DNA from 3 places in the Streptomyces sp. NPDC048461 genome. Region 2 is predicted to be linked to each of the others. Evidence: riboswitches for the same ligand, from Rfam matches in the RefSeq annotation. Region 2 holds a riboswitch; each other region holds the start of a gene.
What was found. A riboswitch is a leader RNA that binds a small molecule or an ion and turns the genes downstream of it on or off. The one in region 2 is predicted to bind cobalamin.
Positions count from the first base shown of each region.

Region 1: linked by a shared signal. The riboswitch ahead of ACZ6S8_RS25565 (ABC transporter substrate-binding protein) and the one ahead of ACZ6S8_RS00820 (ribonucleoside-diphosphate reductase subunit alpha) in region 2 are both predicted to bind cobalamin.
Region 3: linked by a shared signal. The riboswitch ahead of ACZ6S8_RS33385 (CoA-acylating methylmalonate-semialdehyde dehydrogenase) and the one ahead of ACZ6S8_RS00820 (ribonucleoside-diphosphate reductase subunit alpha) in region 2 are both predicted to bind cobalamin.

Region 1 covers NZ_JBVJGW010000016.1:24,266-35,431, forward strand. Annotated here, with positions in the region: gene ACZ6S8_RS25560 (FecCD family ABC transporter permease) at 1-781, opposite strand, end outside; gene ACZ6S8_RS25565 (ABC transporter substrate-binding protein) at 778-1,839, opposite strand; cobalamin riboswitch at 1,870-2,051, opposite strand; gene ACZ6S8_RS25570 (TraR/DksA family transcriptional regulator) at 2,238-2,666, opposite strand; gene ACZ6S8_RS25575 (fatty acid desaturase family protein) at 2,906-3,952, shown strand; gene ACZ6S8_RS25580 (hypothetical protein) at 3,987-4,373, opposite strand; gene ACZ6S8_RS25585 (hypothetical protein) at 4,385-4,606, opposite strand; gene ACZ6S8_RS25590 (PRC-barrel domain-containing protein) at 5,020-5,412, shown strand; gene ACZ6S8_RS25595 (preATP grasp domain-containing protein) at 5,516-6,796, opposite strand; tRNA gene ACZ6S8_RS25600 (tRNA-Pro) at 7,155-7,228, opposite strand; gene ACZ6S8_RS25605 (DUF309 domain-containing protein) at 7,337-7,816, shown strand; gene ACZ6S8_RS25610 (VOC family protein) at 7,796-8,188, opposite strand; gene ACZ6S8_RS25615 (LutC/YkgG family protein) at 8,193-8,849, opposite strand; gene ACZ6S8_RS25620 (lactate utilization protein B) at 8,846-10,324, opposite strand; gene ACZ6S8_RS25625 ((Fe-S)-binding protein) at 10,321-11,076, opposite strand; gene cobF (precorrin-6A synthase (deacetylating)) at 11,095-11,166, shown strand, end outside.
Region 2 covers NZ_JBVJGW010000001.1:170,013-181,178, forward strand. Annotated here, with positions in the region: gene ACZ6S8_RS00785 (HD-GYP domain-containing protein) at 1-767, shown strand, start outside; gene ACZ6S8_RS00790 (tetratricopeptide repeat protein) at 873-1,880, shown strand; gene def (peptide deformylase) at 1,963-2,598, shown strand; gene ACZ6S8_RS00800 (hypothetical protein) at 2,735-2,935, opposite strand; gene ACZ6S8_RS00805 (helix-turn-helix domain-containing protein) at 3,119-4,087, opposite strand; gene ACZ6S8_RS00810 (hypothetical protein) at 4,169-4,396, shown strand; gene ACZ6S8_RS00815 (ribonucleotide-diphosphate reductase subunit beta) at 4,518-5,534, opposite strand; gene ACZ6S8_RS00820 (ribonucleoside-diphosphate reductase subunit alpha) at 5,534-7,969, opposite strand; cobalamin riboswitch at 8,135-8,268, opposite strand; gene ACZ6S8_RS00825 (GNAT family N-acetyltransferase) at 8,310-8,807, opposite strand; gene ACZ6S8_RS00830 (CstA-like transporter-associated (seleno)protein) at 8,945-9,133, opposite strand; gene ACZ6S8_RS00835 (carbon starvation CstA family protein) at 9,229-11,166, opposite strand, start outside.
Region 3 covers NZ_JBVJGW010000029.1:143-8,687, forward strand. Annotated here, with positions in the region: partial or broken gene ACZ6S8_RS33375 (enoyl-CoA hydratase/isomerase family protein) at 1-205, opposite strand, end outside; gene ACZ6S8_RS33380 (acyl-CoA dehydrogenase family protein) at 202-1,347, opposite strand; gene ACZ6S8_RS33385 (CoA-acylating methylmalonate-semialdehyde dehydrogenase) at 1,352-2,851, opposite strand; cobalamin riboswitch at 3,233-3,401, opposite strand; gene ACZ6S8_RS33390 (short-chain fatty acyl-CoA regulator family protein) at 3,472-4,875, opposite strand; gene aceA (isocitrate lyase) at 5,254-6,540, shown strand; gene aceB (malate synthase A) at 6,626-8,224, shown strand; gene ACZ6S8_RS33405 (3-hydroxybutyryl-CoA dehydrogenase) at 8,221-8,545, shown strand, end outside.

The DNA of each region.
Region 1 (11,166 bases), on a different contig from region 2:
TCGCGGCCTCCTCACCGGCCAGCAGCAGGTTCAGCGACCTGGCCTGGACGAGGAGGACGCCGATGCCCAGCAGCAGCGCCGCGCCCGGCAGCCACAGGGTGTCCCACTGGACGCCGCCCAGTCCCCCCAGGGTCCAGGCCAGGACGGCCCGCGCCTCGTTGCCGCGGCCGGAGGTCAGCAGCAGCATGTTCGTCACCGCGCTGAGGACCGCCGCCATGGCGACTCCCGACAACACCAGCCGTACCGAGGTGATGCGCCCCCCGGCGCGGGCCGTCGAGTACACCAGCAGCAGCGTCAGCAGCGCGCCGGCGAAGGCGGCGAGCGACAGCGACAGCGCGCCGAACAGGCTCACGCCGAAGACGATCACCGCGACGGCGCCCAGGGACGCCCCGGAGGACACGCCCAGCAGGTACGGCTCCGCCAGCGGGTTGCGGACCAGGGCCTGCATGGCCGTCCCGATGACCGCGAGCCCCGCGCCCGTCACCGCCCCGAGGAGGACCCGCGGAGCCCGTACGTCCAGCACGATCGTCTCCCGCGCCCGGGACCAGGTCGGCTCCGACCAGTCGGCGCCCAGCGCGTGCGTCACGATGCCCCATACGTCGCCGGGCGGTACGCGCACCGACCCGACGGCCATGCCCGCGGTGGCGGAGACGAGCAGCAGCGTGCCGAGGACGGCGAGGGTCACGGGGAACGGCCAGCGCCGCGCCCGGCCCCCGCCGCGGGCAGCCCGCCCGCCCGGGACGGCGGGTGATGCCGTCCCGGCGGTGGAGGGGGCCGTCACCGGAGTCGTTCGGGGTGCAGCCCGCGCGCCAGCTCCTCCACCGCGTACGGCGGCCTGACACCGACCAGGGTCGAGGTCAGCGGGACGACGACGAACCGCTTGTTCCTGATGGCCGGTACGTCGGCGAGCGCGGGCTGGGAGAGGAGGAACTCCTGCTTCTGCCGGACGCTTCCGGTGCCCGCGTAGTCGTAGATCGCGATCACCTCGGGCCTGCGCTCCACGACCTGTTCCCAGGAGACGTCACCGAAGACGTCGTCGAGGTCCGCGAAGACGTTCCGGCCGCCGGCGAGTTTGATGATCTCGGTGCCGAGGCCCTTGCCGCCGGCGGTGAACGCCGACTTGTCGCCGCTGTCGTAGACGAAGACCGGCACGGCGGGTGCGTCCTTGACCGCCTCGGTGGTCCTGGTGACGCGCCCCTGGAGGTCGGCGACGAGCTTGTCGGCCCGGTCCCCGACGCCGAAGACGCTTCCGATGGTCCGGATCTCGTCGTAGGTGTCCTGCATGGTCACCTGCTTCTTCCCGCAGTACTCGCGGTTGAGGTAGGTGTTGATGCCGGCGTCGCCGAACGCCTTGCGCGAACGGCCCTCCTTCTCGGCGAACGCGGAGCCGTAGCCGCCGTAGACGAAGTCGGGATCGGCGTCGAGGACGGCCTCGAAGGAGGGCTCCTTCTCCGCCAGTTGCGGTACGGCCTCGAACTCCTTCTGCAACTCGGGCAGGACGGCCGAGTCGGGGAAGGCGGTGCCGACCATCCGGTCCTTCAGCCCCAGGGAGAGCATCAGTTCGGCGGGGTGCTGGTGGATGGTGACGACGCGGGCGGGCGCCTTGTCGTACGTGGTCTGCGTGCCGCAGTTGTCGATCGTGACGGGGAACCCCTGCGCGGTGGAACCGGAGGCCCCCGAAGTGCCGGACGGTTTGGCGGTGTCGGGGGAGTCCTCGGCGGTGCCGCAGCCGGTCAGTACGGCGGTGGACAGGGCCAGGGCCGCAGCCGCGGCGCGCAGCTTACGGGCGCGCCGGGCGGGCGGGGGAGTGGAAGGGGGGCGGGGCATGACGTCGTACACGTAGAGCCTCCTGCGGAGTCCGCGCTCCTCGGATCGGGCCCGCGACAGGCCAGTGTCCTGACTCCCGGGTCGACGTCCCCCTGGCCTTCCCGCGACGGGCGCGGCGGCTCGCAGAAGGGGCGCACTCCCCGGTCACAGTGGCGGGACCGTGCCGGAATCGCACCGGCTTCCTGTCTCCCGTCGCGGTGATGACCAGCTGATATTACGTTCCGTCGGGTGGGGGGCAAAAAGGGGCGTGCCGCGGCGCACCGCGGGCCCCGGCCGGGCCGCGGGTGCGGGACGGGACCGAGGGGCGGCCGCGGTGACCCGTAACGCGGCCCGGTGGGCGGCCGGTTGACCCTTCGGCGTCCGGCGGGGCAGGGCTCCGCAGCCCGGGGGCGAGCGCTCCGGCGTCCGGGTCAGCGGGGACCGGCCGTGGCGCACGGCACGCACGAGGTGGCGGTCGGGCGGGCCTCCAGGCGTTCCGCGGGGATCGGCTCGCCGCACCTCTCGCAGCGTCCGTAGTCCCCTCGGGCGAGCCGTTCCAGCGCCAGGTCGACGGCGTCCAGGTGCTCGCGGGCCCGGGCCAGGAGGGCGGCGACGTGAGCCCGTTCGAAGGCGGTGCTCGACCCCTCGGGGTCGTGCTCGTCGTCGACCGCGACCAGGGCGTTCGCCGCGACGATCCCGTCGAAGTCGCGGACCAGGGCCGCGGCCCGGGCGAGGGTGTCGGCCCGGTCGGCGGCGAGCCGCGCGCGGGCGGTCGCGTGCCCGTCCTCGCGCGCGCCCTCGTCCTCGTCCCCGTGCTCGTGCCCGTATCGAGAGGGCACCTTGGGGGTCGATTCGTCCATGTGTGCGACAACGCCAGCGTCGGGAGGTGCATTCCTCCGGCGTGCACACGTCACGGGTGGCGCCGGGCCGGCCGTGCGCACGTTACCTCCCGATTTCCGGGTATGCGTAGAAGGGGCGGCAATGTCATGCGCCGCGCTGGTGGTCGCGCCCTTTCCGGCACCGCCGCGGTCGAACACCGGCTGATCCCCCCAGAACCCCGCGCGAACCCCCTCGCGGACGACGAAAGAGGACCCAGACCATGAATTCCCTTCAGACGGTGCGACCGCCGCCCGGGCCCTCGGAATCGGGCAGCGACTTCGCCCGGCTGTCCAAGAAGGTCCAGGCGGCCGGCCTCATGGCGCGACGCCCCGGCTACTACGCGCTCCGCGTCACCGCGGTGACCTTCCTCTACGCTGCCGGCTGGACGGCCCTGGTCCTGGTCGGCGACAGCTGGTGGACGCTCCTGGTGGCCGCCTTCCTCGCCGTCGTCTTCGGGCAGGTGGCGCTCTTGGCGCACGACCTCGCCCACCGGCAGGTCTTCCGCCTGCGCAGGGCCAGCGAGCTGTCCGGGCGCATCGCCGGAAACCTCGGCATCGGCATGGGCTACGGCTGGTGGCAGGACAAGCACACCCGCCACCACGCCAACCCCAACCACGAGGACCTCGACCCCGACCTCGATCCGGACGTACTGGTCTGGACCCAGGACCAGGCCCGCGCCGCCACGGGGCTGCCGCGCCTCCTGGGCCGCTCCCAGGCGTACCTGTTCTTCCCGCTGCTCACGCTGGAGGGCTTCAACCTGCACGTCTCCGGAGTGCGGTCACTGGCCGACCGCGCGCTCAAGAACCGGGTGTGGGAAGGCCTTCTGCTGCTCGCACACTTCTCCGCCTACCTGGGCGCGCTCTTCCTCGTGCTCCCGCCCGGCAAGGCGATCGCGTTCCTCTTCGTCAACCAGTGCCTGTTCGGGCTCTACCTCGGCTCCATCTTCGCGCCGAACCACAAGGGCATGCCCGTCCTGCGGGGTACGGACCGGCCCGACTTCCTGCGCCGTCAGGTGCTGACCTCCCGCGACGTGCGCGGGGGCCGTTTCACCGACATCGTCCTCGGCGGCCTGAACTACCAGATCGAGCACCACCTCTTCCCGAGCATGCCGAGCCCGCACCTGCGCAAGGCCCAGGCCATCGTCCGCAGCCACTGCCGGGAACTCGGAGTCAGCTATCTGGAGACCAGCCTGGTCGGCTCCTACCGGCAGACCCTCGCCAGCCTCCACGCGGCCGGGGCCCCGATCAGAAGGGCCCGTACGGCCTGAGGACCCGCGCGAGGCCCCGGGCCGGCGCGTGCGGCTACCCGCCGTCGGAGGCGGTGCCTTCACCGGCGGCGCGGTGACCGGGCCGCTCCCGGTCCCCGTCCTGCCCCGGGTGAAGGGCCAGCATGTCCAGGAGCGCGGCCAGACCGTCCTGCCCGGTGGCGTGGGCCGCGACCGCCTCGCGGGCCCGCTCGCGTCGGCCGGAGCCGTCGGGGAGGGCGTCCTCGCACCGGGACCGGCCCGTGACCGCCGGTACGGCGGTACCGCCGGCTTCGGCGTACGACCGGTGCTCACCGGCGGTCTCGCACACCGCTACGGCGCCCGCCGAGCGGGCGCGGGTCCCGCCTCGGGCGACGGCGGCCCTGGTCCACGCCCACAGGCGGGGGGCGAGCTCCGACGGGCGGGGCAGGTGGACGTTCGTCATCGCGCCCCCTCCTACTTGCCCAGCTGTTCCGGGTCGAGGTCCCTGAGCGGGGGCCGGCGCCCCTTGAGGATCTCCTTGCCGTCCTGGTCGAGGAGGTCGTTCTCGTCGCTCGCGGTGAACTCGTCGCGGTGCCGACCTGCGGTGCCGGGGCCGGTACCGGTGCCGGCGGCGTCGTGGTGGGTGTCGGTGGTGTCGGCGGGCCCGCGCTGAGCGGGGCGGCGGTCGTCTGCCATCGTGCTCCTCCTCGTACGCACCCGGTCCCGACCGGTGGCGGTCAGGGACCCGGATGCCGTGCTGCCGTGGGTCCCGTGGAGTGTGCCCACGCGAGGGAGAGCAAAGCACGTCCGAGGCCGGGTCCCGCAATTCACCAGGTCGCGGCCGGGGCGGTGTGCCGGTGCCCCTCCAGGTAGGAGAAAGGTAAATCCGTACGCGTGGTCGGGGAATGCCCGGGCAGGCGGACTTCCGGCCCGCCAGGCCCGGCCCCGCCCCGTGGGCGGCATGGGCTTTCGGTATCGCAGTCGGACCGGTGCGAATGGGCTGCCGGGAACGGGGCAGGCGGAGCCCGGGCGGAATGCGAAAACCGCCGCGCACGGCATGGAATACGGAAAAGGGAACGACGGCAGGGGCACGTCCCCGCCGTCTCCCGATGTACCGGAGGAGTTGTTTTCGCGTGACTGAGCATGTGTGGAGCTACACGTCGACCGCCGGCCACCTGGCCGGTACGGACCTGACCGGCTACAAGGTCGAGGCGACCGATGGCAGCATCGGCAAGGTCGACAAGCACTCCGACGAGGTCGGTGACGCCTATCTGGTCGTGGACACCGGTGTCTGGATCTTCGGCAAGGAGGTCCTCCTGCCGGCGAGCACCGTCGTACGGATCGACGCGGAGGACAAGAAGGTCCACGTCGACCGCACCAAGGAGCAGATCAAGGACGCTCCGGAGTTCCACCGCGACCAGCACCTCGGCAACGCCGGCTACCACGAGGAGCTGGGCACCTACTACGGCACCGGCGCCCCCTTCGGCGGCCGCCCCGCCTGATCGCGTCCCCACGACGCCGGTCCCGGCACCCCTTCGGGTGCCGGGACCGGCGTCGTGCTGCGTGCGGTTTCCACCCGCGCGGGCCGGCGGCCGGCGCGCGGGCTCAGCGTTCCTCGAACTCCAGGGCCCCGGCCAGTTCCGCTTCCAGTTCCCCCACGTCCCCGGCGCTCCGGGCGATGACCGCGTACCGCCACGAGCGGCCGTCCGGCGGCGCGTCCGCGTAGAGGACCACGCCCTCGCCGCGCGCCGGGTCGAAGGCGAGGTGGTGCTCCCTCAGCCGGCCGAGGGCGCCGTCGAAGTCGAACGGGCGCCCGGTCCACCCCTTCGCCACCGACCAGGCCGCGGGGGCGCCGCCCGACGCGGCCGTCAGCCGGGTGACCATGGCGTGCGGTGTGGTGGTGGCCGTACGGCGGATGTTGCTCTCGCTCGCGTACGCCCGGCCCTCCGCGTCGACCAGGGCGTCGAGCCCGAACGGTCCGGCGAAGCCGTGGCCGTCCAGATGGCCGCCCAGCGCCCTCCCCCACGCCTCCAGCTCGCCGGCCACGTGGGCGCAGGACGCCGGCAGCGGGGAGGTGTACCCCGTGAAGGACCCGTGCGCCGTGCGCATCGCACCGCTGAACAGGACGCGCGTTCCGGCGGCGGTGGTGTCCAGCTGGACGCTGACCGACTCGGCCACGTCGAGGCGTTCCTCCACGACCCACGTGCCCCGGGGCCCGCCGACGGTGTCCAGCTCCAGGGACGCCCCGCCGTCCAGGTCGCCGCGGGAGAGGAAGCGCATGCCGTGGCCTCCCGCCGAGCGGTCGGGTTTGACCACGACTCCCCCGTGACCGCGCAGCAGTTCGCGCGCCACGCCCTCCACCTCGGGTCGCGGGCACGCCCGTCCGAGGGGCAGCCGCATGCCCAGCTGTCCGGCCGTCTCGCGGAAGCCGGCCTTGGTGTTCAGCAGCATCGTCGTCGCGAGCGCCGCTCCGGCGGCCTCGACGGTCGGGTACGGGTGCACGGTGATGCCGAGGTCCCGGGCGAACGCGATCGCCGAGGCGTCCAGCGCGGTCGGCAGCAGCGCCGCGCCCCGGTCACCGGCGAGGGCCCGGACGTACGCGGCGAGCCCGGCCTCGCGCACCGCCCGCGCCAGGGGGACGGCGCCGGCCGGGGGCACCTCGACGACGGTCACCGTGTCCGGGGGCACCTCGGTCAGGTCGTACACGTACCGGAGAAACTCCCGGCTCAGCGGCACCGGCGTGACCAGCACGTCCCCGGGCCGGAGCAGCCACGCCTTGCGCGGCGCCTGCTGGGCCCACTGCTCCAGCACTCCGCCCTCGTCGAGGTCGACCGCCAGGTCGGAGAGGAAGTTGGCGAACACCACGAACGGACCCGTCTCACTCACCGCTGCTCCCCTCGTCGCCGGCCACCGCCCCGCGGCCGCACGCGACCCGGAGCTGGATCCCACCACGCCGCGCCTGCCCCGCCCCGCCGTCCGGAACCCACCATGCCGCGACATCCCTGGGCGCCGGTGAGGAACACGCGCATTGCGGCGGCCGGATTCCGCGTCTCCTCACCCGAGGCCCCGGCGAGGAATTCATTTCGGGGCGGTCGGCTCCCGATATCCGGGGGGGGTGGCCGAGCGAACGATCTCCTCGGCGTGCCGGTGCGCGCGCCCCGGCGAAGCCCCCCGAACGCACGAGAGCCCTGTCTCACCGAAGTGAGACAAGGCTCTGTTCTGCGACTACGAGGCGAACCTCTAGTCGGGACGACAGGATTTGAACCTGCGACCCCTTGACCCCCAGTCAAGTGCGCTACCAAGCTGCGCCACGTCCCGTTGTGCTTCCGACCTGGGGTTTCCCCCGTCCCGGCGGCACATGCAGAACATTACCCCACGCCGAGGGGTGTGCATGCACGGGTAATCGGCGGCGGCGAGGATGTACGGGTGAACACAAGGGATCGGGACGACGAGGGCCGGGCGCGCAGCGCGCGGCCCAGGGACGGGCTGGGGCGGCCGCTGGCCTACGGGGCCGACGGCGTCGGACGGCAGCCGGAGGGCGTGGTGCGCTCGCCGGCGCAGACGGTCCGGGAGGCGCAGCGGCTGCTGGACGGCGGGATGCCGTTCCACGCGCACGAGGTGTTCGAGGACGCCTGGAAGTCCGGGCCCGAGGAGGCCGCCCCGCTCTGGCGGGGGCTCGCCCAGCTCGCCGTCGGGCTGACGCACGCCGCGCGCGGGAACGCGGTCGGCGGGGCGCGGCTGCTGCGGCGCGGGGCCGCGGGCATCGAGGGGCTGGACGGGGCGGCGTACGGGATCGACGTACCGGGTCTGGTCCGGTGGGCCGGGGAGCTGGCCCACCGGGTGGACGGCGGTGCGGACGTGGACGCCGCCGCCGAGGCGCCGGGGCTACGCGGCGGGCTGGAGTAGGTCCCAGCGGTTGCCGTACAGGTCCTGGAAGACGGCGACGGAGCCGTACGCCTCGTGGCGCGGCTCCTCCAGGAAGCGGACGCCCTCGGCCGTCATCCTGGCGTGGTCGCGCGCGAAGTCGTCGGTGTGGAGGAAGAAGCCGACGCGGCCGCCGGTCTGGTCGCCGACCCGGGCGCGCTGGGCGTCGTCCTTGGCGCGGGCGAGCAGCAGCGCGCTCTCCCGGGCGCCGGGCGGGCGGACCACGACCCAGCGGGAGCCGTCCGGGCGCGCGGTGTCCTCGGCGAGGTCGAAGCCGAGGGCCCGGGTGTAGAAGTCGATGGCCTCGTCGTAGTCGTGGACGACGAGCGCGGTGAGGGCGATGTGGGAGGGCATGGGCCTATTGTGCGCCGAGCAGGACGACCTCCAGGGTGCGGGGGCCGTGGACGCCCTCCACCCGGTCGAGCTCGATGTCGCTGGTGGCGGAGGGGCCGGAGATCCAGGTCAGCGGGCGGGCCGGGTCCAGCAGGGCCAGGGCCTGCGGTACGGAGTCCACCACCTGTCCGGGGACGCGGACCACGCAGACGTGATGGTCGGGGATCAGGGTGATCCGGCGCCTGCCCTGGTCGGGTCCGCCGTCGAGGACGAGGGTGCCGGTCTCGGCGACGGCCAGGGCGCAGCCGGTCACCACGCTGTCCACGGCGTCCAGTTGCCGCGCGGTGTGCTCCGCGCGGTCCTGGACCTGCTCCGCGTCCGCCGCCGCGAGCCAGTGGGCGGGCAGGCCGGGCGGGAGGAGCACCGTCCGTGCGCCGCGCCGCGCGAGGAGGCGTGCCAGCAGTGCCGCGAGGCCGTCCTCGCCGGTGCGGTGGACCGTCGCCCGGTACTCGGCGAGGTGCGCGGCGAGGAGGTCGACGGTCTCGGCGGGGGTCCGCGCGCCGTGCACCGCGAGGTAGTCCCGCCGCGTCGCCGGGCCGGCGCCCGGGGCGGGTCCGGGACCCCCGTCCCGCTCCCCCACCGCCCGGCGGATACGGCCGAGGACGACGTCCTTCGAGGTCACTGCGGGGTCCCCCGTTCGCGGGTCCACCAGTCGCGGAAGGATTCCGCGGGGAGCTCCGGCAGCTCCCGGGTGTCGGTCCAGGCCCGCCCGGGCCCCGGCAGGCGGCGCGGGCGCAGCCGGCGGGCTCGGGCCAGCAGGCGTTCGCCCGCGCGCAGCGCGCCCGGGTGGTCCAGGAGCAGCCGGGCGGCGCGCATCGCGGCCCGTTCGGCGGTGCGGCCGTCCGCGGGACGCAGGCGTACGCGGATGCCGTCGCGGGTGACCGGGCCGCCCTGGGCGACCCGTTCGCGGAGGTGGACGAGGACCTCGGGGATGTCGATGGCGACCGGGCAGACCTCGTAGCAGGCCCCGCACAGGGTGGAGGCGTACGGCAGGGAGGCGTCGATCGCGCTGCCGGTGCCGCGCAGTTGGGGGCTGAGGATGGCGCCGATGGGGCCCGGGTAGACGGAACCGTAGGCGTGGCCGCCGGCGCGTTCGTAGACGGGGCAGACGTTCAGGCAGGCGGAGCAGCGGATGCAGCGCAGGGCCTGGCGGCCGACCTCGTCGGCGAGGGTGTCGGTGCGGCCGTTGTCGAGGAGGACGAGGTGGAAGGCGGTGGGACCGTCGCCGTCGGTGGTCCCGGTCCACATGGTCGTGTACGGGTTCATCCGTTCCGCCGTCGAGGAGCGCGGCAGGGTCTGGAGGAAGATCTCCAGGTCGCGGAAGGTGGGGACGACCTTCTCGATGCCGACGACCGAGATCAGGGTCTCGGGCAGGGTCAGGCACATGCGGCCGTTGCCCTCGGATTCGAGGACGACCAGGGTGCCGGTCTCGGCGACCATGAAGTTGGCGCCGGACACGGCGACCTTGGCGCGCAGGAACTTCTCCCGCAGGTGCAGCCGCGCGGCCTCGGCGAGTTCGCGCGGGTCGTCGCCGAGCCCCTCGGGGGCGGGTCGGCCCCACCGGCCCATCTCGGTGCGGAAGACCTCGCGGATCTCGGCGCGGTTGCGGTGGATGGCGGGGACCAGGAGGTGCGAGGGCCGGTCGTGGCCCAGCTGGACGATGAGCTCGGCCAGGTCGGTCTCGTACGCGGCGATCCCCGCGGCCTCCAGGGCCTCGTTGAGGCCGATCTCCTGGGTGGCCATGGACTTGACCTTGACGAGTTCCCGTTCCCCGGTGGCGAGCACCAGGTCCGTCACGATGCGGTTGGCCTCCTCGGCGTCGGCCGCCCAGTGGACGGTGCCGCCGGCGGCGGTGACCGCCTCCTCCAGCTGGAGGAGGTAGTGGTCGAGGTGGCGCAGGGTGTGGTCCTTGACGGCCTTCCCGGCGTCGCGCAGCCGGTCCCAGTCGGCCAGTTCGGCGACGGCGCGGGCCCGTTTGTCGCGGATGGTGTGGGTGGCGCGGCGGAGGTTGGCGCGCAGCACCCCGTCCCGTACGGCGTCCCGCGCGGCGGTGGGGAAGGCGGGGAAGGCGGGCATGCCCAGGTGCGTGGCGGTCATCGCAGGGGCTCCTCCTCGGTCGCGGCGAGGATCTCGGCCAGGTGCACGGCCCGTACCGGGGAGCCGGCCCGGCGCAGCAGGCCCTCCAGGTGGGCGAGGCAGGAGTTGTCGGCGCCGCAGAGCACGCCGGCGCCGGTGGCGGCCGCGCCGGCGATCTTGTCGGCGCCCATGGCCGCCGACACGTCCGGGTTCTTGACGGCGAAGGTGCCGCCGAAGCCGCAGCACTCCTCCGCTCCGGGAAGGTCCACGAGGTCCAGGCCCCTGACCGCGGCGAGCAGCCGCCGCGGCCGGTCCCCCAGGCCGAGGGACCGCAGGCCGTGGCAGGAGGGGTGGTAGGTGACGGTGTGCGGGAAGTGGGCGCCGACGTCGCTCACCCCGAGCACGTCGACCAGGAACTCGGTCAGCTCGTACACGCGCGGCGCGAGGTCCGCGGCCAGAGCCGCCAGGGCGGTCCCGCGGCCTTCGGCGGCGGCCCTGCGGCCGATGCGCGGGTAGTGCTCGCGGATCATCGCGGCGCAGGAAGCGGAGGGGGTGACGACGTACTCGTACCCGGCGAAGGCCTCCGCGGTGCGCCGGACCAGCGGTTCCGTCTCGTACCGGTAGCCGGTGTTGTACTGCGGCTGCCCGCAGCAGCTCTGGGCCGCCGGGAAGTCCACGGCGACGCCGAGCCGCTCCAGGAGGCGGACGACGGCGATGCCGGTGCGGGGGTACAGCGCGTCGTTGACGCAGGTGACGAACAGGGCGACACGCATGACGGGCAGAATAGCGGGGTGAAGAAGTTCTCAGTGATCGGCATAGGCGCGGGCGACCCGGACCACCTGACCCTCCAGGCGGTCAAGGCG
Region 2 (11,166 bases):
CGGTGCTCGCCGCCGCCCTGGCCGGGGACCGGACCGGATGGCCGTACGGGCCGCTGCTGCGCGACGAGCTGCGCGCCCAGCTGGGCATCGGCTCGGCGATCTGCGCCACCGGGGTCGTGATGGCCCTGGGCGTGGCCGTCGCCGGGCTGTGGGCCCTGCCCGTCTTCAGCGTGCCCCTGCTGCTGACCCAGATGTCCTTCCACCGGATCGCCGCCGTCCGCACCACCTACCGGCAGACCATCACCTCCCTCGCCCGGGCCACCGAGATCGCCGGATACACCCGGCCGGGCCACTCCCGCCGGGTCGCCGCGCTGAGCTGCGCCGTGGGCCGGGAGCTGGGCCTCTCGGAGCGGGACCTCACGGTGCTGGAGTACGCCGCCCTGATGCACGACATCGGCCAGCTGTCCTTGGTCGACCCGGTCCCGGAGGGGGCGACCGCCGAGCTGCCCCCCGCCGAGGCCCGCCGCATCGCCGGGCTCGGCGGGGCGGTGGCCCGCCAGACCGGGGTGCCGGCCGAGGTCGCGGTGGTCGTGGAACTGCAGGCCGACCCGTACCGGGAGCAGCCCGTGGCCGCCCGGATCGTGCGCGCGGTGAACGCGTACGACGACCTGGTCGCGGGCAGTCGTCACCCGGGCGGCTCACTGGCCGCCCTGGAGCAGCTGCGGCTGGGCACCGGGCAGGACTACGAGCCGGAGGTCGTGGAGTCCCTGGCGAGGGTTCTGGCCAGGGAGGGGCGTGACAGAGTTGTTCCCGTCCCGCCTGGGTAACCCATGGGTAATGAGCGGCCGTCCGAGCGGGCATGGTTGGATGCCAGTAAGAGTGACCGTGACAGTGTCCGCAAGGCTGCACCGTTGGACCGGCAGGCGGGAAACGTGAGGATCTTCGGGAAGGTACGGCATCGGCCCTCCGCCTCGTGGCGGCAGGCCACCGACCGCGCGTTCACGCTGATCGGAGACGGTCGGTACGAGGACGCGGGAGCGCTGCTGACCAGAGCGGCGGACCTGGAACCGTGGCTGTCCGAGTCCTGGTTCAATCTGGCCCTGCTGCACAAGTTCCGCCACGACTGGGAGCAGGCGCGGGCCGCCGGGCTGCGCGCCGTGGCCCTGCTGGACCGGGAGGCCGGCGCCCCGGACTGGTGGAACGTCGGCATCGCGGCCACCGCGCTGCAGGACTGGCCGCTGGCCCGCAGGGCCTGGCAGGCGTACGGGCTGAAGGTGCCCGGGGACTCCCACGGCTCGGGCGCGGGCGGGAAGTCCGGCGGCGAGCCGGTCGGCATGGAGCTGGGCAGCGCCGCCGTGCGCCTGTCGCCCGAGGGCGAGGCCGAGGTGGTCTGGGGCCGCCGGCTGGACCCGGCCCGGCTGGAGGTCCTGTCGATCCCGCTGCCGTCGTCCGGGCGGCGCTGGGGCGAGGTCGTGCTCCACGACGGGGTGCCGCACGGGGAACGGGTGACCGCGGCCGGTCCCTCCTACCCGGTCTTCGACGAGATCGAGCTGTGGGCGCCGTCGCCGGTGCCGACCTGGGTGGTGCTGCTGGAGGCGGCCACCGAGTCGGACCGTGACGCGCTGGAGCAGCTGGCCTCCGACGCGGGCTTCGCCGCCGAGGACTGGTCCTCGTCGGTGCGGCTGCTGTGCCGTACCTGCTCGGAGAGCGAGATGCCGAGCGACGAGGGCGACGGCGAGCACCTGGACCCCCACGACCACAGCGAGCCGGGGCACCCCGGGCCGCTCGGGCACCGCACGGCCGGCTCCGGTTCGCTGTGGGTGCCGGAACGGGAGTGCGGGATCGCGGCGCCGGCCGGGCTGGTGCGCGGGCTGCTCGACGGCTGGGTCGCCGACAGTCCGGACAGCCGCGAGTGGCGGGATCTCGAAGAAGTCTGCTGAGCCGGGGCCGTAGGCTGTACGGGCACATCGGTGGCCATTGGCGACCACCGGTGCCAGGACTTACGGAAGGCGTACGGCGGACATGGCGCAGCAGGAGAACGAGGTCGTCGAGAACCTGAACGACGGGTACGTCGTGGACACCGAGGGCTGTGCGGAGCGCGAGCTCGCCCACCGCGAGCGTGGCACCGCCCGTCCGATCACGGTGGTCGGCAACCCGGTCCTGCACCGGGAGTGCAAGGACGTCACGGAGTTCGGCGACGAGCTGGCGCAGCTGATCGACGACATGTTCGCCAGCCAGAAGGCCGCCGAGGGCGTGGGCCTGGCCGCGAACCAGATCGGCGTGGACGCGAAGGTCTTCGTCTACGACTGCCCGGACGACGACGGCAACCGGCACACCGGTGTCGTGGTCAACCCCAAGCTCGTCGAGCTGCCCGCGGGCGCGCGGGTGCTCGACGACTCCAACGAGGGCTGCCTGTCGGTCCCGACGGCGTACGCCTCGCTGGCCCGCCCGGACTACGCCGAGGTCACCGGCCAGGACGCTCAGGGCAACCCGATCAAGGTGCGCGGCACCGGCTACTTCGCGCGCTGCCTGCAGCACGAGACCGACCACCTGTACGGGTACCTGTACATCGACCGGCTCTCCAAGCGCGACCGCAAGGACGCCCTGCGGCAGATGGAAGAGGGCACCCCGCGCTACGAGACCGTCCCGAACGCGTAGACCGTCCCGGCCGCGACGGCCGCCGCGCACGTCGACAGGGCCCCGCTCCGGGTGAGGAGCGGGGCCCTGTCGACGTGCGGTACGGGCGCCGGGGCGACGACCGGTGAGACGGCCGGGGCGGCGACCGGGAGGCGGGCTACTTCCGCACCGAGCCCCAGCCGCTGTCGGCGGGGGCCGAACCCCAGCCGCTGTCGGAGGGCTTCGGCCCCCGGCTGCTGTCGGCGGGCGCGGCGCCCCAGCCGCTGTCCGCGGACGCGGTGGCGGCCGCACCACCGAGGAGCAGCGCGGCGAACGCGGCGGCGGTGAGAATGCGAGCGGTACGGCTCGTACGGGACATGCAGGCCCCCTGGGCTTGGTGAGAGGTGCGGGGCCCGGGCGCTGTGCGGGCGGTCGGGCCGGGCATGCTCACCGTACGTCATCGAACGGCTACGAATGGGGTCGGTTCGGGTCAAGTGTGCTCAAGGTTTCGGCCAGTCGCATATCGGTCACGCGACCGGGCCCGGGGGGTGCGCGGCCCCGGTCAGGCCACCGCCCGGGGCCCCCGGAAGGCCCGGCGGAAGGAGTTCGGGGTCGTGCCCAGGGCGCGCAGGAAGTGGTGGCGCAGCGCGGCCGCGTTGCCGAAGCCGCAGCGCCCGGCGATCGCGTCGACCGTCTCGTCGGTGGACTCCAGCAGCTCCTGCGCGAGCAGCACCCGCTGCCGCAGCACCCACTGGTACGGGGTGCTGCCGGTCTCCTGCAGGAAGCGGCGGGCGAAGGTGCGCGGGGACAGGTGGGCGCGCTCCGCGAGCTGCTCGACGGTGATCTCGTCCGCCAGGTGGCGCGCCATCCACGCGATGACCTCGCCGACCGTGTCGCAGGAGGTGCGGGGGAGCGGCCGCTGGATGTACTGGGCCTGCCCGCCGTCCCGGTGCGGGGGGACGACCATGCGGCGCGCGATGGTGTTGGCCACCTCGGCGCCCTGCTCCTGCCGTACGACGTGCAGGCACGCGTCGATCCCGGAGGCGGTGCCCGCCGAGGTGATCACCGGGCCCTCGTCCACGTACAGCACGTCGGGGTCGACCCGCGCCCGCGGGTAGCGGCCGGCCAGGGCGGGGGCGTGCATCCAGTGCGTGGTGCAGCGCCGGTCGTCGAGCAGGCCGGCGGCGCCGAGCATGAAGGCGCCGCTGCACACGCTCAGCACGCGCGCGCCGCGGTCCACGGCCCGGTGCAGGGCGTCCAGCAGCGGGCGGGGATAGTCGCGGGTCGGTGCGTCGCGGTCCGCGGGCAGGCAGATCAGGTCCGCCTCCTCCAGCCGGTCGGGCCCGTGGGGGAGGGTGAGGCTGTAGTGGCCGTCGCCGACGGAGAGGGGGTTGTCCTCCATCGCGCAGACGGCGAAGTCGTACGTGGGCAGGCCCATCGCGCTGCGGTCGATCCCGAAGACCTCGCAGAAGATGCCCATTTCGAAGGGGGCGACGCCGTTGACCACGGCCACGGCCACGTTGTTCAGCATGACGCCAGTGTGGCAGTAATTCGCACTTCCATGACAGTCCTGCCACTGTTCGATCTTTGCCGCACTCGCGAGAGTGGAGTCATGAACACGTTCCTGGACTACCTGACCGTCCTCGCCGTCGCGGCCCTCCTCGTCGCCCCGGCCCTCCACGGAGCCCTCGCCGACCACCGCACCGACCGCCAACTGCGCACCGCCGCCGGGCGGGGGCCGCAGCGCCCGCGGACCGTCCGGGCCGGGTTCGGGCGTACGCGCACGGAGCCCCGTCCGGCGGCGCCGCGCCTGGCGGTACGGCACGCGCCGGGGCGCTGAACCGTCTGCCCGGCAGCGCGTTCCCGCCGCCGTTCGTCCCCGCTCAGCAGCGCGTCCCCGCCCCCGGACTTCCCGGGAACGGGGACGCGCGCGTGCCGGCCGGCCCGGCCGGCGACGCGGACTAGAAGTCCTCGTCCAGGTCGACCGTGCCCTCGACCGCGACCTGGTAGGCCGACGGGCGGCGCTCGAAGAAGTTCGTCAGTTCCTGAACGCCCTGGAGCTCCATGAAGGAGAACGGGTTCTGGGAGCCGTACACCGGCGGGAAGCCGAGGCGGACCAGGCGCTGGTCCGCGACGCACTCCAGGTACTCGCGCATGGACTCGGTGTTCATGCCCGGCAGGCCGTCGCCGCACAGGTCGCGGCCGAACTGCAGCTCCGCCTCAACGGCCTCTCGCAGCATGTCGGTGACCTGCTGCTGGAGGGCGTCGTCGAAGAGCTCCGGCTCCTCCTTGCGGACGGTGTCCACGACCTCGAAGGCGAAGTTCATGTGCATGGTCTCGTCGCGGAAGACCCAGTTCGTGCCGGTGGCCAGGCCGTGCAGCAGGCCGCGCGAGCGGAACCAGTACACGTACGCGAAGGCGCCGTAGAAGAACAGGCCCTCGATGCACGCGGCGAAGCAGATCAGGTTCAGCAGGAAGCGGCGCCGGTCGGCGGCCGTCTCCAGCCGGTCGATCTTCTCGACCGAGTCCATCCACTTGAAGCAGAACTGCGCCTTCTCGCGGATCGAGGGGATCTCCTCGACCGCGTCGAACGCGGCCGCGCGGTCGTCCGGGTTGGGCAGGTAGGTGTCGAGCAGCGTCAGGTAGAACTGGACGTGCACGGCCTCCTCGAACAGCTGGCGCGACAGGTACAGGCGCGCCTCCGGGGAGTTGATGTGCTTGTACAGCGTCAGCACGAGGTTGTTCGAGACGATCGAGTCGCCCGTCGCGAAGAACGCGACCAGCCGGCCGATCATGTGCTGCTCCGACGGGGTCAGCTTCGCGAGGTCCGCGACGTCCGAGTGGAGGTCGACCTCCTCCACCGTCCACGTGTTCTTGATCGCGTCACGGTAGCGCTCGTAGAAGTCCGGGTAGCGCATCGGGCGGAGCGTCAGCTCAAAGCCCGGGTCCAGCAGGTTCTTGGTGTCGTTGGAGCTCATTACTGGCAGGCCTCGCAGGACTCGGGGTTCTCAAGGGAGCAGGCCAGCGCGTCGGCGTCGACGGCCTGCGGAAGCGGAGCGGCGGATGCCGGGACGGCGGCGGGCGCCGGGACGGCGGAACCGGACGCCGCGCGGGCGATCTTCGTCGCCGGGCGCGAGCGCAGGTAGTACGTCGTCTTCAGGCCCTGCTTCCAGGCGTACGCGTACATCGAGCTGAGCTTGCCGATGGTGGGCGTCTCCAGGAACAGGTTCAGCGACTGCGACTGGTCGAGGTACGGGGTCCGGGCCGCCGCCATGTCGATCAGGCCGCGCTGCGGGATCTCCCACGCCGTGCGGTACAGCGCGCGCACCTCGGCCGGGATCCAGCCGAAGCCCTGGACCGAGCCGCTCGCCTCGCGCAGCGCCTCGCGGGTCTGGGCGTCCCACACGCCGAGCCGCTTCAGCTCGTCCACCAGGTATGCGTTGACCTGGAGGAACTCACCGCTCAGCGTCTCGCGCTTGAACAGGTTGGAGACCTGCGGCTCGATGCACTCGTACACGCCCGCGATGGAGGCGATCGTCGCCGTCGGGGCGATCGCCAGGAGCAGCGAGTTGCGCATCCCGGTCTTCGCGATGCGGGCGCGCAGCGCGTCCCAGCGCTCCGGCCAGTTCTGCTCGACCTCGTAGTGGTCGGGGTGCAGCACGCCGCGCGCGGTGCGGGTCTGCTCCCAGGCGGGGAGCGGGCCGTTCTTCTCGGCGAGGTCGCAGGAGGCCTCGTACGCCGCGAGCATGATCCGCTCGGACAGCTTCGTGGACAGCGCCTGCGCCTCGGGGGAGTCGAAGGGCAGCTTCAGCCGGAAGAAGACGTCCTGGAGGCCCATGGCGCCCAGACCCACCGGCCGCCAGCGGGCGTTGGAGCGGCCCGCCTGCTCGGTCGGGTAGAAGTTGATGTCCACCACGCGGTCCAGGAAGGTCACCGCGGTACGGACGGTCTCGTCCAGGCGCTCCCAGTCGATCCGCTCGCTTCCGTCACCGGCGCCTGCCAGGACGAAGGCGCCCAGGTTGACCGAACCGAGGTTGCAGACGGCCGTCTCGCCGTCGTTGGTGACCTCGATGATCTCGGTGCAGAGGTTGGAGGAGTGGACGACCGTGCCCGGCTCGGCGGTCTGGTTCGCCGTGCGGTTGGAGGCGTCCTTGAAGGTCATCCAGCCCTGGCCGGTCTGCGCGAGGGTGCGCATCATCCGGCCGTACAGCTCGCGGGCGGGCATGGTCTTGCGGGCCAGGCCCGCCGCCTCGGCCTTGCGGTACGCGGCGTCGAAGTCGTCGCCCCACAGGTCCACCAGCTCGGGGACCTCGGCCGGGGAGAACAGCGACCAGTCGGCGTCGGCGTTGACACGGCGCATGAACTCGTCCGGCACCCAGTGGGCGAGGTTCAGGTTGTGCGTACGGCGCTGGTCCTCACCGGTGTTGTCGCGGAGCTCCAGGAACTCCTCGATGTCCGCGTGCCAGGTCTCCAGGTACACGGCGGCGGCGCCCTTGCGGCGGCCGCCCTGGTTCACCGCGGCGACGGAGGCGTCGAGGGTCTTCAGGAACGGGACGATGCCGTTGGAGTGGCCGTTGGTGCCGCGGATCAGCGAACCGCGGGCGCGGATGCGGGAGTACGAGAGGCCGATGCCGCCGGCGTGCTTGGAGAGGCGCGCGACCTGGTGGTAGCGGTCGTAGATCGAGTCGAGCTCGTCCAGCGGGGAGTCCAGCAGGTAGCAGGAGGACATCTGCGGGTGCCGGGTGCCGGAGTTGAACAGCGTGGGGGAGGACGGCAGGTAGTCGAGGCGGCTCATCAGCCGGTACAGCGAGGCCACTTCCTCGACGGCCTGGACGCTGTCGTTCTCGGCGAGGCCGCAGGCCACGCGCAGCATGAAGAACTGCGGGGTCTCCACGACCTGGCGGGTGATCGGGTGGCGCAGCAGGTAGCGGCTGTGCAGGGTGCGCAGGCCGAAGAAGCCGAAGCGGTCGTCGGCGCCCTCGGCGAGCGTGTGCTCGACCAGCGCGTCCAGGCGGGCCGCGTGGGCCCTGACGAACTCGGCGGTGCGGTCGGCGATCAGGCCCTCGCGGTGGCCCACGGCGACGGAGGCGGAGAACGAGGTGGCGCCCTGGCCGGCGGCCTCCCCGGCCACGGCCAGCGTCAGCAGCCGGGCGGCGAGGCGGGAGTACGCCGGGTCCTCGGAGATGAGGCCCGCGGCGGCCTCGGTGGCCAGCCCGCGCAGTTCGGCCTCGTCGGCGATGGAGCTGCGGCCGCGCAGCGCGGCGGCGGCGACCCGGCCGGGGTCGGTGTCGGGCAGGTCGGCCGTCAGTTCGGTGAGGGTACGCAGGAGTGCGGCCCCGGGACCTTCGCCAGATCCATGAAGAGCCGTGGACGGAACGGACTCGGCGCGCGGTGCGGAAGGCGCGATGGTCACGGGGGTTGCTCTCCCTCGCTCGGCCCGGTCATCGGCGGGGCGGGGTGCGAGGGGCGCATGCGGGACAGCGCACGGGCCGGCCCGGGCAGGGCAGACGGCTCGTGCACCGCATGGCGTCCACCGGCCCAACCGCGAGGCCCGGACGTATCGGCACCCGGTTCGGTCGAGCCGGGTGCGCTGTCGGCAGGTCCTCGGACTTGCAGGTACACCAATCGGTGCACTTCATACCGTTGCGGGACAGTTCCGGATTCGCACCGGATTCCCCTGCGGCGACAGCAGCCCTGAGCATACATGTGGGGGCGGCTGTCTGCGGAAGCCCCCACATGTTGTGTCGGCGTGGCTACAGCTTCAGCCGGTACGTCAGCAGGGTGAGGCCCTCGATCGGCGCCCAGTCCCGCTCCGGAGTACGTTCGAAACCGAGCCGGGAGTAGATCCGGTGGGCCCCGGCCATGCTCCGCTGGGTGGACAGGACCATCGCGGAAACCCCCTCGATCGCCCGCGCCCGGTCCAGGCAGGCCCGTACCAGCGCCTCGCCGGCGCCCTGCCCGCGGCCTTCCCGGGCCACGGCCAGCATCCTGAACTCGGCCTCGTCCGGGCCGGCGATGTCGGCGAGCGGGCTCCCGGGCGCGGCGAAGGTCACGCCGCCGAGGATCCGCCCGCCGCGCTCGGCGACGAGCACCTCGGCGCGGGCGGCCCGGCCGGCCACGTCGCGCAGGACGTTCAGGTAGTCGTCGTTCTCGTTCGGGTCCAGATGCCCGTCGGCGAGGTAGGCCTGCGCCGTGATCTCGCCCAGCTCCGTGTACTCGGCGGGCAGCGCCGCCCTGATCACCATGTCCATGCGGTCGAGTGTGCAGGACGGGTGCGGGGTGCCGGGACGCCGGGCGGGCAAGGCCGGTCGGCCGGGCGGTCCCCGCCGCGGCGCCGGACGCCGAAGGCCCCGCCGCGGGGAGCGGCGGGGCCTTCGGGGCGGGCGGGTCAGCAGCAGCGGAAGCCCTCGCGGGGGTCCGCCTCGCGCGCGTCGGTGCGGGCCCGTTCGAAGGCCCGGCGGGTCGGGACCGCGGCGTCGGGGTCGTGGGAGCGGGCGTGTGCGACGTACCGGTCGTACGCGGCCTCGCCGGAGAACTCCCGTACGAAGTACCGGGCCCGGGCCAGCGCCCGGCGCAGCCGCCCGGGCCCGGCCCGGCCGGTACCGCCCGCGCCGGCGCTGCCCGCGCCGGTACCGCTCGTGCCGATGCCGCCGGCGCCGGGCGCCGCGGGGCTCACGCGACCGGTTCCCTGGTCCGGCCGCCGCTGGAGTCCAGTCCGGCGGCCGCGAGTTCGGCGCGCTCCTCGGCGGTCGGGACCAGTCCGGCCGGTGCGACGATCTTCGACTCGGTCCACGGGACCTCGGAGAGCTTCACGGACGCCGGGTCGGCGATCGCCTTGAAGCAGGTCCGGGCCGCGTCCACCAGTACGACGACGATCAGGAGCGCGAACAGCACGCACAGCACGCCGTCCACCGTGGCGTTGGTGACCACGGTCTCCATCTCGCCCATGGTCTTCGCGGGCGGCAGGACCTTGTCGGCGTCGATGCCGGCCTGGTACTTGTCGCGCTGGGCGAAGAAGCCGACCTTCACGTCCTCCGAGAAGATCTTCTGGTAGCTGGCGGTGAGCGTGACGGCCACGTCCCACACCAGCGGCACGCCCGTCACCCAGGCCCACTTGAGCCGCCCGGACTTGACCAGGAGGGTGGTGCAGACGGCCAGGGCGACCGCCGCGAGCAGCTGGTTCGCGATGCCGAACAGCGGGAAGAGCTGGTTGATGCCGCCCAGCGGGTCCTTGACGCCGACCCACAGGAAGTAGCCCCAGCCGCCGACGACGATGGCGCTCGCGAACCAGACGCCGGGCTTCCAGCTGACGTCCTTGAAGGACTTGTGGACGTTGCCGAGGGTGTCCTGGAGCATGAACCGGCCGACGCGCGTGCCCGCGTCGACGGTGGTCAGGATGAACAGCGCCTCGAACATGATGGCGAAGTGGTACCAGAAGGCCTTCATGCCCGCGCCGCCGATGACGGCCGAGAAGATCTCCGACATCCCGAGTGCGAAGGTCGGTGCTCCACCGGTACGGGAGAGCAGGCTGGTCTCCTCGACGTCCTTCGCGGCCTGGGCGAGGGCTTCCGGGCTGATGGCGAAGCCGAAGTTCGTCACCGCCTGCGAGGCGCTCTCCACGGTGGTGCCGATGACGCCGGGGGGCGAGTTCACGGCGAAGAACAGGCCGGGCTCGATGATGCAGGCCGCGATCATCGCCATGATGGCGACGAAGGACTCGGTCAGCATGGCGCCGTAGCCGATGACCCGGACCTGGGTCTCCTTCTGGATCATCTTCGGGGTGGTGCCCGAGGCGACCAGCGAGTGGAACCCGGACAGGGCGCCGCACGCGATGGTGATGAAGACGAACGGGAACATCGAGCCGGCGAAGACGGGGCCGTCGCCGCGGGAGGCGAACTCGGTGACCGCGGGCATCTTCAGCGTGGGCATCGCGATGACCACGCCCAGCGCGAGCAGCGCGATCGTGCCGACCTTCATGAAGGTGGAGAGGTAGTCGCGGGGCGCGAGCAGCATCCACACGGGCAGGACGGAGGCGACGAAGCCGTACGCGACCATCCAGACGACGAGCGTCTCCTTCTCCAGGGTGAAGGTGTCGGCGAGGGAGGACTCGGCGACCCAGCCGCCCGCGACGATCGCGAGCAGCAGCAGCGCGACCCCTATGACGGAGACCTCGGTGACCCGGCCGGGCCGCAGCACGCGGAGGTAGAAGCCCATGAAGAGGGCGATGGGGATGGTCATGCCGATGGAGAAGACGCCCCACGGCGAGTGGGCCAGGGCGTTGACGATGACCAGTGCCAGCACCGCCAGCAGGATGATCATGATGGCGAACACGGCGACCAGCGCGGCCGCTCCGCCGACGGGGCCGATCTCGTCCCGGGCCATCTGGCCCAGCGAGCGCCCGTCGCGGCGGGTGGAGAAGAAGAGCGTCACCATGTCCTGGACGGCGCCGGCGAAGATGACGCCCGCGACGATCCAGATCGTGCCGGGCAGGTAGCCCATCTGTGCGGCGAGCACGGGACCGACGAGCGGGCCGGCGCCGGCCACGGCGGCGAAGTGGTGGCCGAAGAGCACGCGGCGGTCGGTCGGGTGGAAGTCGACACCGTTGTCAAG
Region 3 (8,545 bases), on a different contig from region 2:
ACCCCCGCTCACCCGAGCCGGAGAGGACCACGGTGTGGATGTCGTCGTCGTGCTCCCAGGCGGTGAGCGCCTCGTCGATGCGCGCCACCATGGTGTGGGTGAGGGCGTTCAGGGCCTTGGGCCGGTTCAGGGTGAGATGGCCCGCCCGGCCTTCCGTGCGGATCAGGACCTCCGGTGAGCCGGTGCCTCCGGCCGGGGCCGTCATCGCAGGTTCTCCGTCAGCCCGCGCGCCACGATGAGCCGCATGATCTCGTTGGTTCCTTCCAGGATCTGGTGCACCCGCAGGTCGCGGACGATCTTCTCGATGCCGTACTCGCTGAGGTAGCCGTAGCCCCCGTGCAACTGGAGGGCCCGGTCGGCGACCGTGTAGCCGGTGTCGGTGGCGAACCGCTTGGCCATCGCGCACAGCCGCGGGGCCAGCGGGTCGCCCCGGTCCAGCGCCTCCGCCGCCTGGCGGACCAGGGCCCGGGCCGCGGCCAGTTCGGTGGCCATGTCGGCGAGCCGGAACTGCAGTGCCTGCGCGTCCAGCAACCGGGCTCCGAAGGCCTCCCGGTCGGCGAGGTGGGCGAGGCTGCGGTCCAGGGCGCTCTGGGCGCCGCCGAGCGAGCACGCCGCGATGCCGAGCCGGCCACCGTTGAGGGCGTTCATCGCGATCCGGAATCCGTCGCCCTCGGCTCCGAGCCGGCGGTCCGCGCCGATCCGCACGCCGTCGAGCACGACCTGGCGGGTGGGCTGGGCGTTCCAGCCCATCTTGCGCTCGTTGGGTCCGAAGGAGAGGCCAGGGTCGCCGCTCTCCACGACGAAGGCCGAGATCCCGCCGGAGCCCGCGCCGCCGGTGCGGGCCATGACGAGGTAGACGTCCGCGGCGCCCGCACCGGAGATGAACTGCTTGACCCCGGTGAGGAGGTAGCCGTCCGCGGTGCGTTCCGCGCGGGTGCTGAGGCCCGCGGCGTCGGATCCCGCGCCCGGTTCGGTCAGGCAGTAGCTCCCCAGCGTCCCGGCGGAGCACAGGCCGGGCAGCCAGCGCTCGCGCTGGCCGGGGTCGCCGTAGCGGTCGATCATCCAGGCGACCATGTTGTGGATGGAGAGGTATCCGGCGATGGAGGGGCAGCCGGTGGCCAGGGCCTCGAAGACGAGGACGCCGTCGGCACGGCCGAGGGCCGAACCGCCGTGTTCCTCCCGTACGTAGACGCCGCCGAGGCCGAGGCCGGCCGCCTTGCGGATGACGTCGACCGGGAAGTGCTTGTCCTGGTCCCACGCGACGGCGTACGGGGAGAGCTGCTCCTGGGCGAAGTCGAGGGTGACCTCGGCCAGCGCGAGCTGATCGGGTGTCAGGGTGGTGGTCACGGGCTCAGCCCATCGTGGGGATGGTGAAGCTCGCGCCCTCCTTGACCCCGGAGGGCCAGCGCGAGGTGACGGTCTTGGTGCGGGTGTAGAAGCGGATCGAGTCCGGTCCGTGCTGGTTGAGGTCGCCGAAGCCGGACCGCTTCCAGCCGCCGAAGGTGTGGTAGGCCACCGGGACCGGGATGGGCACGTTGACCCCGACCATGCCGGCGCCCACCCGGCGGGTGAAGTCCCGGGCGGTGTCGCCGTCCCGGGTGAAGATGGCGACGCCGTTGCCGTACGGGTGCTCGGTGGGGAGCCGCAGTGCCTCGGCGTAGTCCGCGGCCCGTACGACGGACAGCACCGGGCCGAAGATCTCCTCGCGGTAGATGCGCATGGACGGTGCGACGCGGTCGAAGAGGGTGGCGCCGGCGAAGAAGCCGTTCTCGTGTCCGGGGAGGGTGAACCCCCTTCCGTCGACGACGAGTTCGGCACCCTCGTTGACGCCGATGTCCACGTAGCGGCGGACCCGGTCCAGGGCGTCGCGGCTCACCAGGGGACCGAAGTCGGCTTCCGGATCGTCGGAACGGCCGATGCGCAGGGTGGCGATGCGCTCCTTCAGCCTCGCCACCAGGGCGTCGGCGGTCTCCTCTCCGACGGGCACGGCCACGGCGATGGCCATGCAGCGCTCGCCGGCCGAGCCGTATCCGGCGCCGATCAGCGCGTCCACGGCCTGGTCCAGGTCGGCGTCCGGCATCACGATCATGTGGTTCTTGGCGCCGCCGAAGCACTGGGCGCGCTTGCCGCGGGCGGCGGCGGTGGCGTAGATGTGCGCGGCGATCGGGGTCGATCCGACGAATCCGAGCGCTTGGACCCGGGGGTCGTCGAGGAGGGTGTCGACGGCTTCCTTGCCGCCGTTGACCACGTTGAGCACACCGGGCGGGAGTCCGGCCTCCAGGAAGAGTTCGGCCAGCCGCAGCGGTACGGAGGGGTCGCGCTCCGAGGGCTTGAGGATGAAGGCGTTGCCGCAGGCGATCGCCGGCGCGGCCTTCCACAGCGGGATCATCGCGGGGAAGTTGAACGGGGTGATGCCGGCGACGACGCCGAGGGGGACGCGCAGCGAGTGCACGTCGATTCCGCCTCCGGCGTTGTCGGTGAACTCCCCCTTGAGCAGGTGGGGAATGCCGGCGGCGAACTCGACGACTTCCAGGCCGCGTTGCAGGTCGCCGTGCGCGTCGGCGACGGTCTTCCCGTGTTCGGCCGACAACAGGCGGGCGAGGGCGTCACGTTCGCCCTCGACGAGCTGGAGGAACCGCAGCAGGACGCGGGCGCGGCGCTGCGGGTTCCACTCGGCCCATTCGAGCTGCGCGCTTGCCGCGTCGGCGATGGCCGCTTCGGTGTCGGCGCGTCCCGCGAGGGGGACGCGGGCCTGGACGGTGCCGGTGTTGGGGTCGTACACGTCGGCGAAGAGGCCGGAGGTTCCGGCGGTGTGCTTGCCGCCGATGAAATGGGTGAGTTCGCGGACCATGGGGTGCCTGCTCTCGTCAGGTGGGATCCGGGGATGGCACGGCGGGCCGGCGGCCGCACCGGGTGGGGTGCGCCGCGTGACGGGCCGGGGGACGGGCCGCCGCAAGGGCGGCCGAAGAGCCGGGTCGCGCGCCTCGGGGCGTGCCGGTGCGGTCCGCGGCTCACCGGGCCGTCGCCGGGCGGCGGGCCGGGTGTCGCGGGCCGGGCATGTCGTGAGGGGCGTGGCCCGGGGCGTCACTGGCGGATCGTTGCGGCCACGCGGACGCGGTACGTTCCGGAAGGTCTGCCCTACGAGCGCGCGGGGGTTGCCGCTCGCTCCGCCGGATCACCTGGGTCGTGGGTACGGACCGGTGCCATGCGTGTCTGCTCCATCCTCGTGGACAACACGGAACGTTCCGCGGCCGGTAACCTGACTCCCGGATCTCCGCGTGCCGCCCGTCCACCCGGCGCGTTCGCCGGTGGCGCGGGAGGGCAGCACGCTCCCCGGTCACAGTGGCGGGACCGTGCCGGATTCACACCGGCTTCCCTGCACCGCGGACCTTGTGCCCCGAACATATAGTTGGACGTCCTAGTAAGTCCAGCCCCTCCCCCGGGCGTCGTCCGGACGGCCCCGGGCCGTGTTCAGCCGCGCTCGGGCGCGACCGGGTACGGCACGAAGGTGCTGCTGTTCTCGTCCACGGCCAGCGCGCGGCCCAGCGGAGGCACCGCCCGCTGCGGGCAGTCGAGGCGTTCGCAGAGCCTGCAGCCCATCCCGATGGGGGTCGCGGCGGAGACGTTGTCGAGGTCGATGCCGTCGGAGTAGACCAGGCGCGGGGCGTGCCGGATCTCGCAGCCGAGGCCGATCGCGAAGGTCTTGCCGGGTTCGCCCCAGCCGCCGCGGTGGCGGGTGACGGCCCGCGCGGTCCACAGGTGGCGCTGCCCGTCCGGCATGGCGGCCACCTGGACGTGGATGCGGCCGGGCGCGGCGAAGGCCTCGTACACGTTCCACAGCGGGCAGGTGCCGCCGGCGCGGGAGAAGTGGAAGCCGGTGGCCGACTGCCGCTTGGACATGTTCCCGGCGCGGTCGACCCGGACGAAGGAGAAGGGGACCCCGCGCAGCCGGGGGCGCTGGAGGGTGCTCAGCCGGTGGCAGACGGTCTCGTAGCCCAGGCCGAACTGGTCGGTGAGCCGTTCGATGTCGTAGCGGAACTCCTCGGCCGCGGCGTGGAAGGCCGCGTACGGGAGGATCAGCGCGGCGGCGAAGTAGCTGGCGATGCCGATCCGGGCCAGGCCGTGCGCGGCGGATCCGGCGGAGAAGTCCTCGGCGGCCAGCCCGTCCAGTTCCGTGCCGTGTTCGAGGAGCGCGAGCTGCGTGGCCATCCGGAAGGCCTGCTGGCCGGGGCGCAGACGCCCTGACAGGTGCAGGACGCGCGCGGCGCCGTCGTAGTGGTGCAGCCGGTCGGAGTCGGCCGCCAGGCGGACGCCGTGCCGGTCCGCGAGGCGGCGGGCGAGCGCGCCGACGACGTCTCCGGGGCGGATGCCGATCTCGCGGGCCAGCCCTTCGGCGGCGAGGTCCGTGTCGTGCAGGTAGTTCTGCCGCCGGTAGAAGAACTCGCGGATCTCCTCGTGGGGGGAGCGCGGCGTTCCGGCTCCGCCCTCGCGGCCCTCGGCCGTCCCGGCGAGGCGTTCGGCCAGCAGCTGGCCGCGCCGCCCCAGGTCCAGCAGGACCGCGGCGACGGCGGGCATCCGGGTGGCGAGTTCGGCCAGGTCGGAGGCGGAGACGCGGGCCTCGGCCACTTCCCCGGCGAGGGCCTCGCGCAGGTCGGCGACGAGGCGGCTGGTGTCGCGCTCGGAGAAGAAGCCGGGGTCGACTCCGAACGCCTCGGTGAGGCGCAGCAGTACGGGCACGGTGAGCGGCCGGGAGTCGTGCTCCATCTGGTTGAGGTAGCTGGGCGAGATGGCCAGGACCCGGGCCAGGTCGGCCTGGGTCATCCGGCGCTCCTCGCGCAGCCGGCGCAGCCGGGCCCCCGCGTACGTCTTGCTCACCGGTCTCCTCCACGGTCGGACAGGACCGTCAGACTACGTGCGCCGCCCCCGCCGGGGAGCTTCGCAAGCTTGGCAGTTTCGGCTGGGAAGATTCGCAGACCTTGGCAGCCGTACCTCCTTGTTGGCACCCGGTGCCAGTGCCAGAGTCGTTCCTGCGGCCCGCCGGAACCGGTAGCCGGGACGGACATCCGATCCCCGATTCATGCCCTGATTACGGTGGTCGGTCCCGTCCTGCCCTGCGCATCGGCAGCATTGCTCAGCTCCGGCCCACGGGGCCGGTTCGGCGGCCGCACCTCATTCTCAGGCACAGGGTGCCAGCGCCCGGATCCGTGCCGGGCGCCTTGGCAAGACACGCGACGGATGGAAACGGTGATGGTCATGGCAGAGGCGAACACGACGGTGACGGCCCGGCAGCTGGCGCAGCGGTGGGCCGACGACCCGCGCTGGGCCGGCATCGAGCGCACCTACACCGCCGAGGACGTGGTCCGGCTCTCCGGCAGCGTCCGGGAGGAGCACACGCTGGCCCGGCGCGGCGCCGAGCGGCTGTGGCGCCAGCTCCACGAGCGCGACTACGTCCACGCGCTCGGCGCCCTCACCGGCGGACAGGCCGTCCAGCAGGTGCGGGCCGGACTCCAGGCCATCTACCTGTCCGGATGGCAGGTCGCCGCCGACGCCAACCAGGCCGGTCACACCTACCCGGACCAGAGTCTCTACCCGGTCAACTCCGTTCCACAGGTGGTCCGCAGGATCAACAACGCCCTGCTGCGCGCCGACCAGATCGCGACCGCCGAGGGCGGCTCGGACACGACCGACTGGCTGGCGCCGATCGTGGCGGACGCGGAGGCCGGGTTCGGCGGGCCGCTGAACGCCTTCGAGCTGACCAAGGCGATGATCGCGGCGGGCGCGGCGGGCATCCACTACGAGGACCAGCTCGCCTCCGAGAAGAAGTGCGGCCACCTCGGCGGCAAGGTCCTCGTCCCCACCGCCCAGCACGTCCGCACCCTGAACGCGGCCCGCCTCGCAGCCGACATCGCGGACACCCCGACCCTGATCATCGCCCGTACCGACGCCCTCGCCGCCACCCTGCTGACCAGCGACGTCGACGAGCGCGACGCGGAGTTCTGCACGGGCGAGCGCACTTCCGAGGGCTTCTACCACGTACGGGGCGGCATGGCGCCGGTCATCGCCCGCGGCCTGGCCTACGCCCCGTACGCCGACCTGATCTGGGTGGAGACCGGCACCCCGGACCTCGCCCAGGCCCGCGAGTTCGCCGAGGCGATCCACGCGCGGTATCCGGACCGGATGCTGGCCTACAACTGCTCGCCGTCCTTCAACTGGAAGGCGGCTCTGGACGACGACCAGATCGCCAAGTTCCAGCGGGAGCTCGGTGCGATGGGCTACCGCTTCCAGTTCATCACGCTGGCCGGCTTCCACTCCCTGAACCACGGCATGTTCGACCTCGCCCGCGGCTACGCCGACCACGGCATGACCGCGTACGTCGACCTCCAGGAGCGGGAGTTCGCCGCCCAGGCCCAGGGGTTCACCGCCGTCAGGCACCAGCGCGAGGTCGGCACCGGCTACTTCGACCTGGTGTCCACCGCCGTCAACCCGGCCTCCTCCACCACCGCGCTCACCGGATCCACCGAGGAAGAGCAGTTCCACTAGGCCGGCGCCCCGCCGTTCACCGTCGGACGGCGCCCGGGAGGACTCCCCCGGGCGCCCGCCGCCCCACGCCAAGGAGCAGAACCGCATGTCACTCACGCCCCTGACCGGCCGTGTCCAGGTCCTCGGCGCACCGGGTGAGCGCCACGAGGAGATCCTCACCCCCGAGGCCCTGGCGTTCGTCGGCCGGCTGGACGCCGCGTTCGCGGACCGACGCCGGGAGATCCTCAAGGAGCGCCTGCGCCGGTCCGCCCACCTGGTCTCCGGCAGGCCCCTGGACTTCTCCCGCGCCACCGGCGCCGTCCGCGCCGACCCCGACTGGCGGGTCGCCCCGCCCGGTCCCGGGCTCACCGACCGCAGGGTGGAGATCACCGGTCCGCCGGAGCGCCGCATGGCGGTCAACGCCCTCAACTCCGGCGCCTCGGTGTGGATGGCGGACCTCGAGGACGCCACCTCCCCCACCTGGGCCAACATCGTCGGCGGGCAGCTCACCCTGCGCGACGCCGTCCACCGCCGCATCGACTTCACCACCCCCGAGGGCAAGGAGTACCGGCTCGGGGAGGAGCTCGCGACGCTCGTCGTGCGCCCGCGCGGCTGGCACCTCACCGAGGACCACCTGGAGATCGACGGCCGTCCCGTGCCGGCTTCCCTCGTCGACTTCGGCCTGTACTTCTTCCACTGCGCGCAGCGGCAGATCGACGCCGGGTACGGCCCGTACTTCTACCTCCCCAAGCTGGAGAACCGGTACGAGGCCCGCCTGTGGAACGACGTGTTCGTCTTCGCGCAGGAACTGCTGGGCATTCCCCGCGGCAGCGTCCGGGCGACCGTCCTGATCGAGACGATCACGGCCGCGTTCGAGATGGAGGAGATCCTCCACGAGCTGCGCGAGCACAGCTCCGGGCTCAACGCGGGCCGCTGGGACTACCTGTTCAGCCTGATCAAGACCTTCGGACACCGCACCGACTTCCAGCTGCCCGACCGGGCCGAGGTCACGATGACCGCCCCGTTCATGCGGGCGTACACCGAACTGCTCGTGCGGACCTGCCACCGGCGCGGCGCCCATGCCATCGGCGGCATGGCCGCCCACGTCCCCGGCCGGGACGCGGGGGCCGACGCCGCCGCCCTCGCCAGGGTGCGCCTCGACAAGGAGCGGGAGGCGGAGGACGGGTTCGACGGCTCCTGGGTCGCCCACCCCGGGCTCGTGCCGGTCTGCCGCGCGGTCTTCGACGGGGTCCTGGGGGGACGGCCCCACCAGCTGGAGCGGACGCGTGAGGACGTCGAGGTCACGGCCGCCGACCTGCTGTCGGTCCGCCGGACCGCGGCCCCGCCCACGGCGGAGGGCGTCCGCTCCAACGTGGCGGTGGCCCTGCGCTACTTCGACGCCTGGTTGCGCGGCAGCGGCGCCATCGCGCTGAACGGCCTCATGGAGGACGCCGCGACCGCCGAGATCGCCCGCGTCCAGATCTGGCAGTGGCTCCGCCACGACCGGGTGGACCGGAGATCGGTCACCGACCTCCTGGACGCCGAGTGCGCGGCCCTGGAGGCCGAGGATCCGCGGGCGCTCGTCCGAAAGGCGCGGGAGGTGTTCGTGGACACCGCGCTCTCCGGGCGCCTTCCCGCCTTCTTCACCCCCGAGGCCTACGGCCGACACCTCGTCCGCCGCGCCGCCGTGGCGGTGGGCGCGTGAGCGCCGCCGCGGGGCCCGCCCGCACCCCGGGCATCCGGCGCGTCGGAGTCGTCGGCGGCGGCCTGATGGGAGCCGGGATCGCCGAGGTGTGCGCCCGCGCGGGGCTCGACACCGTCGTCGCCGAGGCGGACGCGACGGCCGCCCGCGCGGCCGGCGAACGCGTCGCCGTCTCGCTGGAACGCGCCGTCCAGCGGGGCAAGCTCGACCGGATCTCCGCCGAGGACGCCCTCGCCCGGCTCGTCTTCACCGGCGACCTGGAGGACCTGGCCGACCGGCAGCTCGTCATCGAGGCCGTCACCGAGGACCCGGACGCCAAGACGG